3 regions of the Aeribacillus sp. FSL K6-1121 genome follow, and region 1 is predicted to be linked to each of the others. Evidence: predicted binding sites of a transcription regulator. Region 1 holds the regulator's gene; each other region holds the start of a gene.
The links. Region 1 encodes Rex, which represses fermentation and respiration genes when NADH is low (regulators of the CRP and FNR family bind a similar motif). Its sites were predicted from a motif close to TTGTGAAATATTTCACAA; they were not measured.
Positions count from the first base shown of each region.

Region 2: the regulator Rex is predicted to act here: its motif matches at 1,855-1,872, upstream of NSQ61_RS05865 (DUF2249 domain-containing protein).
Region 3: the regulator Rex is predicted to act here: its motif matches at 2,024-2,041, upstream of NSQ61_RS16890 (AtpZ/AtpI family protein).

Region 1 is NZ_JBBOPS010000001.1:2,809,838-2,813,118, reverse strand. Features, by position in the region: gene NSQ61_RS13620 (ABC-F family ATP-binding cassette domain-containing protein) at 1-907, opposite strand, end outside; gene NSQ61_RS13615 (redox-sensing transcriptional repressor Rex) at 1,219-1,860, shown strand; gene NSQ61_RS13610 (twin-arginine translocase TatA/TatE family subunit) at 1,875-2,048, shown strand; gene tatC (twin-arginine translocase subunit TatC) at 2,071-2,817, shown strand; gene NSQ61_RS13600 (YdiK family protein) at 2,910-3,113, opposite strand; gene NSQ61_RS13595 (CPBP family intramembrane glutamic endopeptidase) at 3,118-3,281, opposite strand, start outside.
Region 2 is NZ_JBBOPS010000001.1:1,163,280-1,166,560, reverse strand. Features, by position in the region: partial or broken gene moaA (GTP 3',8-cyclase MoaA) at 1-819, opposite strand, end outside; partial or broken gene NSQ61_RS20220 (helix-turn-helix domain-containing protein) at 1,285-1,413, shown strand; gene NSQ61_RS05865 (DUF2249 domain-containing protein) at 1,934-2,167, shown strand; gene NSQ61_RS05860 (DUF2249 domain-containing protein) at 2,172-2,399, shown strand; gene NSQ61_RS05855 (hypothetical protein) at 2,386-3,281, shown strand, end outside.
Region 3 is NZ_JBBOPS010000001.1:3,454,037-3,457,317, reverse strand. Features, by position in the region: gene atpE (F0F1 ATP synthase subunit C) at 272-484, opposite strand; gene atpB (F0F1 ATP synthase subunit A) at 554-1,264, opposite strand; gene NSQ61_RS16895 (ATP synthase subunit I) at 1,271-1,654, opposite strand; gene NSQ61_RS16890 (AtpZ/AtpI family protein) at 1,657-1,884, opposite strand; gene NSQ61_RS16885 (S8 family serine peptidase) at 2,068-3,281, opposite strand, start outside.

The DNA of each region.
Region 1 (3,281 bases):
TTTTCTCAAGCATTTTCCTTCTGCTTTGCGCACGTTTCGTTGTCGATGCTCTTGCTAAGTTTCGTTGAATAAAATCTTTCATCCGCGCGATTTCTTCTTGCTGTTTTTCAAATTGTTTTAATTCCCTTTCGTACGCTTCCGCTTTTTGTTTTAAATAAGCGCTGTAATTCCCAACATACTTCGTACAAACTGTTCGTGATATTTCATAAACAGTGTTGACAACGCGATCTAAAAAATACCGGTCATGGGAAACAATTAGAACCGCTCCATTATAATGCTGTAAATATTGTTCGAGCCAGTTTAATGTTTCCATGTCGAGATGGTTTGTCGGCTCGTCGAGTATGAGCAGATCCGGTTTTTTCAACAGGAGCTTTCCGAGTGCTAACCGGGTTTTTTGTCCTCCGCTCAAAACCGAAATTTTAGTTGAATAGTCGTAATCAGCAAACCCTAATCCATGCAGCACAGAACGGATATCCGCCTCATATTGATATCCGCCATTTTCTTTATATAAATGTTGGAGTGAATCATATTCCTTCATTAAGCTTTGCAAAGCATGAGAATCTCCAGCTGAGGAGATAGCTGCCATTTTTTGTTCAATATTTCGCAGCTCAGCTTCGATGTTCCGCAGCTCTTCAAAAACGGTTAGCATTTCATCCCATATCGACTTAGTTGATTCTAATCCTGTGTTTTGTGCCAGATAGCCGATTGTTAAATCTTTTGGCTTCACAATTTCACCAGAATCAAAGGGCATTTCACCGGCAATGATTTTCAATAATGTTGATTTTCCGGCTCCATTGCGGCCTACAACGGCGATTTTATCTCCTGTTTGGATTTCCAGCTTAATATTCGATAAAATAAGGTCAGCACCATAATATTTTGTGATTTTGTTTAACTGCAATAAAATCATCCATAGTTCACCTCAATCTTTGCTAGAATAAGTGTAGCCTATATATTTGACTGCAGGCAACTGACCTGATGAACAAAAGGACAAGAAATTGTAACAATCGTTCAAAAGACACGAATAAAAAAATAGTGTATAGTTTTTATATAAGGAGAGTTTGGAGAAAAAACAAATAAAAAGAAATGTAGACGGAGAAGAAGATCAGGATGGAAGCGTTATCAGTCTGATATTGTTTCATACAGGCGAGCAGCCGCTTGCTAGAAAACATAGTTAAAAACAAAATTAGTCAGGTTGTTTTGGATTGCGAGGGATGAGCATTGAATCAAGATCAATCTAAGATACCGCAAGCAACTGCAAAAAGATTACCTCTATATTATCGGTTTTTGCAAAATTTACATGCCTCGGGAAAACAACGTGTTTCCTCTCAAGAACTGAGTGAAGCAGTCAAAGTAGATTCTGCGACAATTAGAAGGGACTTTTCATATTTCGGAGCGCTGGGCAAAAAAGGTTATGGATATAATGTCAATTATTTGTTATCATTTTTTAGAAAGACGCTTGACCAAGATGAGTTGACCAAAGTTGCCCTCATTGGAGTCGGAAATTTGGGAACAGCTTTTTTAAATTACAATTTTACAAAAAATAACAACACACAAATTGTTATTGCATTTGACATTAATAAACGAAAAGTAGGAATGAAAATTGGTGGAGTTCCAATTTATCATTTGGATCAGCTAGAAAGTGAATTGCCTGATGATGTGCCTGTTGCGATATTAACGGTCCCGGCAACTGCCGCTCAAGGAATAACGGATCGGTTAGTGGAAAAAGGCATAAAAGGCATTTTAAATTTTACGCCGGCTCGCTTAAATGTTCCGGATAAAATTCGGATTCATCATATCGATCTATCTGTTGAACTTCAGGCTCTTGCATATTTTTTAAAACATTATTCGAATGAAGATTGAAGGAGCGATATTAAATGCCAACAATTGGAATTGGAAGCTTGCTGTTGATTGTATTTGCAGCTCTGCTTGTTTTCGGGCCGAAAAAACTTCCTGAGCTTGGAAAAGCTATAGGAGAATCATTAAAGGAGTTTAAAAGTGCCACGAAGGGCTTAGCAGACGATGATGAAGAAAACAAGAAAAATGAATAGCAAGAAGAATGGATGAATAATGATGAGCGAAAAAAAAATGTCCGTGTTGGAGCATATAGCGGAGCTTAGAAAACGGCTGATTATTGTAGTCGTTTTCTTTTTCGTTGCTATGATTACTGGCTTTTTCATAGCGAAGCCAATTATTGTTTTTTTACAGCAAACTGATGAAGCAAAGCAATTCGCCTTAAATGCTTTTCGTCCTGCAGATCCATTGATCGTTTATATGCAGATTACATTTATTATTGCTTTAATTCTAACTTTCCCTGTTTTATTGTACCAGCTTTGGGCGTTTATCAGCCCAGGACTGTATGAAAAAGAAAGGCGGGTCACATTAAGCTATATACCGTTGTCGGTTGCTTTATTTCTTTTAGGAATAAGCTTCTCTTATTTTATTTTGTTTCCTTTTGTCATCGATTTTATGGGGCGGCTTTCCAATGATTTAAACATTCAACAAATGATAGGAATAAATGAATACTTTCGTTTCCTGCTGCAGTTAACATTGCCTTTCGGACTGTTGTTTCAGCTTCCCGTTGTCATTATGTTTTTAACAAGACTCGGGATCATCAATCCGGCGTTTTTGGCAAAGGTTAGAAAATATGCGTATTTTGTATTGCTTGTTATCGCAGCGATTATTACGCCGCCTGAAATTGTGTCGCATTTAATGGTCACGATTCCGCTATTCATTTTGTATGAAATAAGTATCATTGTTTCAAGATTTGCTTACAAAAAAGCACAGTCTTCTCAAATAAAAGAATCAGATCAAAAGTAAAACCGATGGGCTGTTATAAACATATCCCTCTTGTGAAGACAGTATAGGCTTTTTTCCTACTGTCTACACAAGAGGGATAATATCATTACACCTCATCGGTTGTTTTTTGCTTTCCGAATTTTATATGAGAAAGTGAACATGCGGATGGAAACAGCAAAATCAAACGTGGCTAAAATCATTAAAATCATATTTGTAGCTGTCCACATACCATTTTCAGCATGATGAATTGCTAAATATGTAAATAGAACTCCCATGATAAAATAGAAGAGTCCCATGGAAACGGGATGAAAATTCATAATCTTAGCTGCCTCCAATAATGATTTGTATTTGTTCCATTTGCTTCATCATGTTTTCAATCTCATCATGATAAATTGTTTGAATGATGACTACGATTGTATTCATCATTGTATGGGCAAAAATAGGGACTAATATGCGTTTTGTTTTATAATATAAAAAAGCGAACG
Region 2 (3,281 bases), 1.6 Mb from region 1:
AACGCCGTTTGAGGCAAATAGCATGTATACTTTTTACCGTCAGCTGATAGGCGCATTCGCGTGCAATCATAACAAAAAGCTCCTGATAAGGAAGAAATAAAACCGCCTTCCACATCCGTACCTCGGTATCGATACCTTTTAGGAACCTCACCAAAAACGTTGACTGAACTGGTTTAAGAGGTATTTCTTGGTGAATCATATCATGAACTTCTTTGCTCGTCAAAACTTCGTCCATTTTCCAACCGTTTAAGGTTTCGACATCCATATATTCGATGAAGCGGATCGTCATTCCTTTTTCTTCAAAAAAACGAGCCATCGGTAAAATTTCACTCTCATTTATTCCTTTTACAACCATGTTCACCTTTACGGCCAGACCTTGTGCAACCGCTTCTTCAATTCCTCTAACAATTTCCTCAGACTTTGCTTTACCTCCGTTCATTTTAGAAAAAATTTCGTTATTTAAAGCATCTAAACTGACATTGATCCGGTTCATGCCCGCTTTTTTTAAACGCTTGGCATATGATATTAAAAATATCCGTTAATGGTCAATGAAACGTCTTGAAGATCTTGAATATTTTTTAACATCGATATTAGTACATCAATGTCCTTTCGGAGGAGCGGTTTCCCCCCGGTCAGACGAATTTTTCGAATGCCTAAACGTAAAGGGGCTGACCAAACGATATATTTCTTGAAACGTCATTAGTTATTCCCGTTTCATAAAAGAATACTGTCTTCCTTCCATTTCAACATACAGAATACACAACGAAAATTCCATCGGTCTGTCACCGAAATGCGCAAATTCAATAAAGGGCGGTTAATTGATCTCGCAACATCTTCCTCTCCTTATACATTCATTCTTCATATGTTACAGACAAGATAAACAATAGAATGAGATCTCTGTCACATAAATTCGAATGATCATAAAAGGTTAAATTAATTGTAAAAAAAATTTTCTGAAAAAGAAACCTATTTGGAATACATTTTGCCAATTTATCATTTTTTTATGGCTAACATGATGGGGCTCTATATAATGAATTGAGAAAGCAAAATAGATACACAAAAAATATTTTACGATTTCGGCAAACGGAGGCTTTCATAATAGAATCAGCAGTTTTCATTATGGACAATGTACCAATGCTTGGCGACTTGATGGAAAGAATGGTTATTATATTAGAAAACCGTTCATCCATCAACAGGATCTTCTTAGCTTTTTCCATTTCGGGTCACCTGTCGAGAATCCGTCCAGACTCGAAAAAACTCAAAGTTGATTGAAAAAAAGATACTATCGAAAAACAACTGATAGAAAAATCATTAAAGAAAACCGCCGGCAACAAATCCAAAGCTTCCTGAGAATTAGGGATTTCACAAGTTACACTTTACAATAAGATGAAAAAATACCAGCTACCTAAATAGATGAACAACTTCTCAATCGTTTTCGAGAATGGCATTAACTTGGTTTACGCCCCGCTTTTTTCTTCTAGCACACTTTTCAGGCAACCATCTTTTTGATGTCAATGACATACTTTCAATGTTAGAATGATCTTTTTGCAATAGCGCTTTGTCCGGGTTAGACGTATTTTTCGCACAATGGCCGCTGACCATATTAACAAAGAAATAAATTTCCCTACATGCCATCAGCTGTTTCCGCTTTAAAAACACACACTCTCCTTTCTATTTCAAGCAAAACAATATCCTTAGCGAAATGGTACCGATCTTTCATTGAAAACTGAAACATTTTCTAACAAGCAGTTCAATTGATGTTGCAACATCTTCCCTTCCCTCAATTGGAAGGATATATGCCAATACGGCATCACGAATCAATTATTCATAAACTTTTCAAAAGTGATGCCGATGAAGTGAAGCAAATCACAAATTGCGGGAATTGTTTTTACTATGATGAACATTGATAAAAAAGATGGAAAGGAGAATATGGATGGGAAAAACTGTTGAATTAGATGTTCGCGAAGATTTAAAGAAGAAATTAGAGCCGTTTCAAAAAATCATGGCGGCCATTCAGCCTCTTGCACAAGGAGATGTATTTATTTTACACGCTCCGTTTAAACCTGTTCCGCTTTTTCCTATCATGAAGAAAAAAGGGTTTTCTTATCAAGCGGAAAAAATAGAGGATAAACATTGGAAAATTACCTTTGTTAAAACGGAGGAATGAAAAAATGATACTGGATAATCGCGGCTTAGAGCCCCCACAACCGATGATGCGGACTTTAACGGCATTAGCAAAATTAAAAAAAGGAGAAGCGTTGAAAATTATTAATGACCGCCGCCCGATGTTTTTATTTGAACAGCTTGACGATCTCGGTTATACCTATCAAACGCAAAAGCGCAGTGATGGAAGCTATGAAATAACGATTGAAAAGAAGGATGACGATGATGACGGCTAATCATACTTATGAAACGAATATTCGAATCCCTTTTTCGTTTATTATTTTTGGCTTGCTGGCGTTTTTCCTTTCTCAAATTCTTTTATTTCTGTCAACTCGTCAGCTTTCAACCGGAGAAATGCGCCTTCCTGTCGTATTGTCAGCTGTCCATTTATTAGTGATTGGCTTTGCTTTAATGACAGCCATGGGGGCCATGTATCAGCTTGTTCCAGTCGTGTTTTTAACCCCGATATGGAATGAATCATTTGCTTTTATCCAAATGGTCGTCACGTCATTAGGAATACTATCTTTTAGCATCAGCCTGGCCTTTAATATTCAAATGGCTATATTTTCAGGCTTGCTTCTTACTTGCGGGATTGTAATGTTTTTATGGCAGATGTTCATGACATTAAAAAAACAGAAGAAAAGAACGGTCATCACTTTATTTGTTGGTACTGCCCTCATTTGTTTGCTCTTAACGATCGGGCTCGGATTGACGCTTGCCTATCATTTTTGGAGCGGCAGACAATTAATCGATCATGATTTGATTTTCAAAGCACATATATTGCTGGGATTTTCCGGCTGGTTTACACTTCTTATCTTCGGATTTTCTTACAAAATGGTTCCGATGTTTTCATTGGCGCATCATTTTTCAATGAACACGGCCCGATATGTCTACATTTTTTATATAAGCGGTCTTGTGTTAACTTTCATCAGTTTTATAACGGCAAATGACCGGTTGTTATCAGCAGGGCTTCAATTGATGGCTGTCGGATATGGGTTGTTTGCATACCATATGTTTGCCATTTTAAAGAAAAGGATGAAGAAAAAACTGGATAAACCTTTTCTGTTTGCTCTTTTGGCCATTGTTTTTGGAGTCATCCTGCATATAGCGGCGGCCGG
Region 3 (3,281 bases), 640 kb from region 1:
GCGAAGCCTCCAGCTCCGAGGGCAAATTCAACTGTTAACACGGCTTCGTTTCACTCCCTTCAAAACTTCCATTCTCCAACTACCGGCTATATTGGGACTCTTTTACCATTCACAACATAAAGGAATGGCGAAGATGCTTAAAAAACTTCGCCATTTCCTCTTTTTCACTTGCTGTCCTTTCGATTCGGACTTCACGCAAATTGATTGCATGCACTTCTAAAAAGCCTTTTTCCAACACCAATCTGGGCAAGGCTCTTTTGAAATTTTTGAATTATGCACCAAAAGCCATAAATGCAATAACAACCGCGATAATCGGAATCGCCTCAACCAACGCAACCCCGATAAACATAGTTGTTTGAAGCATACCGCGCGCCTCAGGTTGACGTGCAATACCTTCTACTGTACGAGATACGATAAGTCCGTTACCAATACCAGCACCAAGTGCCGCTAAACCAATTGCAATTGCAGCTGCTAATAAATTCATGAATAAAGTCCTCCTTTATTTGTTTAAAGATAATTTTTTACACAAACATAATGATGAAGTCATTTATTTTTAATGGTCATGGCTAACTTTATGCGCCATATAAACCATTGTCAACATTGTAAAGATAAAAGCTTGGATTGCACCTACAAAAATACTGAATGCCTGCCACGCCATCATCGGAATAATTGCCCCGAGGAAGCCAAATGCTCCGCTAGTTGCCAAGCTGACAAGCAGACCTAGCAAAATTTCCCCAGCATAGATGTTACCGTAAAGACGAAGACCAAGCGTCAACGTGTTTGCAAACTCTTCAATAATTTTAAGCGGGAACAAAAACGGCAGTGGCTTGAAAAAGTCGCTTCCATAGGCGGAAAAGCCCTTTAATTTAATCCCGTAATAATGCGATAAACCGACGACTAAAATGGCCAGTGTCAGCGTTATAGTAGGATCAGCCGTAGGCGATTTCCACCAAAGTTCATGGTCAACAACGATAGCGAATGGTAGACCAAGCATATTGGAAACAAAAATGTACATGATGAGCGTCATTCCTAATGTAAGGAATCGGCCGCCTGTCTGCCAGTCCATCGTGCTGTTAATAATGTTTTTCACAAAATCCATGACCCATTCCAAAAAGTTTTGCATGCCCGTTGGCTTCATTGCCAAAGAGCGGGTCGACAATACGGCGATGATAAATACAATTGCGCTAGAAACAAGTATCATCAAAATATTGGACAAATTAAATTCAAGCCCTAATAATTTTACTATCGGCGCTTCGTGACCCAACAAAATTCACCTCTCTTCCCAAGCTTGTCCGCAAATGTATAGAATAGAATCTATCATAATGACAATATATATTGTCATTAAACCAATAACCACGCTAATTAAATGGAAATGTTCAGGGAATTTGAGTGCGATTAATACCGCCAATCCTGCGGCTGCCATCCTTGAAACCGTTCCAAGCGAACGTGCTGTACGGCCTTCTTCAATTGCTTGCTGTATTTGCTTTGATTTACGCACTAGTATCCATAAATTATAGAGGCTAAAGCTTGTACCAAGGGCAAGACCGAGGAAAATATCTTGATAAGGAGTAAACCCCCATGCTAACACATAGATGGCAAGCAAAAACAGCAAATATTTTTTGCTGCGCACAAACAATTTTTCAATACGATCCATAGTTACCGTTCATTCTCCTGAAAAAAATGTTGGACTAATCTCAGCATCGCAACTATTCCCGCAGCCAGTCCAATTAGAAGACCAATGATCAAAAAAACGGGTTCTGTATGCAACTGTCGATCAAGCCATCTTCCTGCAAAAACCCCAACGAGCACTGATCCTGCCAAATAGGAAAGAATGGCGGTCATTAAAGCGTATGCTCGGAGCGGATGGTGCTCTTTTTGCCGCATTGGGTATGTCCTCACAATATAAAATTACCTTATTTTTTATTATATCAAAAGGCTGTTGAAAACCTTATCATCCCACCCCGTTTAGCATACAATAGGCACCATTCAATGTCAATCTGTTTCACTTCAAAAGTTGAGCTATTTGTTAAGAATATCACAATTTGTTCACAAATATATTTGCTGTTTCTATTGACTTTTTAATATTTTTTTATCTAAAATGATTGTCGTTTCATAGCTGCTTTCTTCCCCGTCTTTTTTTGCAAAAATAAGCGCTTTGTAAACGCCGTTTGGAATGTCCTTAAATTGCCCGGAAATATCTCTTTTCAACAAACCTCCCGGGATATTTCTTTGCCAGTCTAAAAACCCTTTGAATGTTAAAGTATCCGGATCATACAAGGCAATCCCGAATTCATCCGCCCCTTGCGGCAAATAAAGTTCATAATGGTACATATTCCCTTGATCGGCAAGACCAAATTCAAATCCCATGATTTTTGGATAACTCTGTTCGCCAACAACGAATAAATATGGAAGGCGGATTGTCTGGCTGCCGCCCGTCACAAGAAGAGTCCCGTCATACAATCCTTCCCTCAATGATTTCGGTGCAACATCAATCGAGACGGATACTTCTCTTTTCCCGTTAGCAGGAACCTTTACGGAAATAGGGAGCTGCCATTGAACCCCTTTTTGATAATGCGGTTTAGAAAAAACAAACGTTTTTTCTTGATCGGAGAGATTTTCAAGAGTTAACGTGATCTCTTTCTTTTTCCTGCCGATATTTTTGTGAAATTGACCGAATGATAGAGATGCCGGATAAATGAGAGCTCTTGTCTGAACAGCTGATAAAATATCGATTCTTCCCGCCCCCTGCTCAAACACCTTGTACAGCCTTCCATTTTGATTATAAAGCGGTTTAGCAGTATTCATCATAGCTGCTTTTATTTGTTCCGGTAACCAATCTGGATGCTTTTGTTTGATCAATGCCGCTGCGCCTGCTATATGCGGAGCAGCCATGCTTGTTCCTTGAAGAGCCATATACCCTTTAGGTATTGTGCTGTCAATGCCTACACCAGGCGCGACAAGATCGGGCTTCACTTCCCATGTGACTGTTACCGGTCCTTTTGATGAAAAGGGTGCGAGGCGATCTTGTTCTGTCCGAATGATTGTTTTTATGAACGATTTTTCGTTCAATAGTTTGCGCAGCCATTCGCCATCTTCCTTTGAGATGGACACAACAGGAAGGTCAATTTTTTCTTCTAAATTGCCGGTAAATCTCCCTTTCATATTGTTGTAAATAATCAACGCTTGGGCTCCGGCTGATTTTGCATTTTTCGCTTTTTCGGCAAACGTGATTTCCCCGCGCTTCACCAAGGCTATTTTTCCTTTAACAGAAGGTTTAAAGT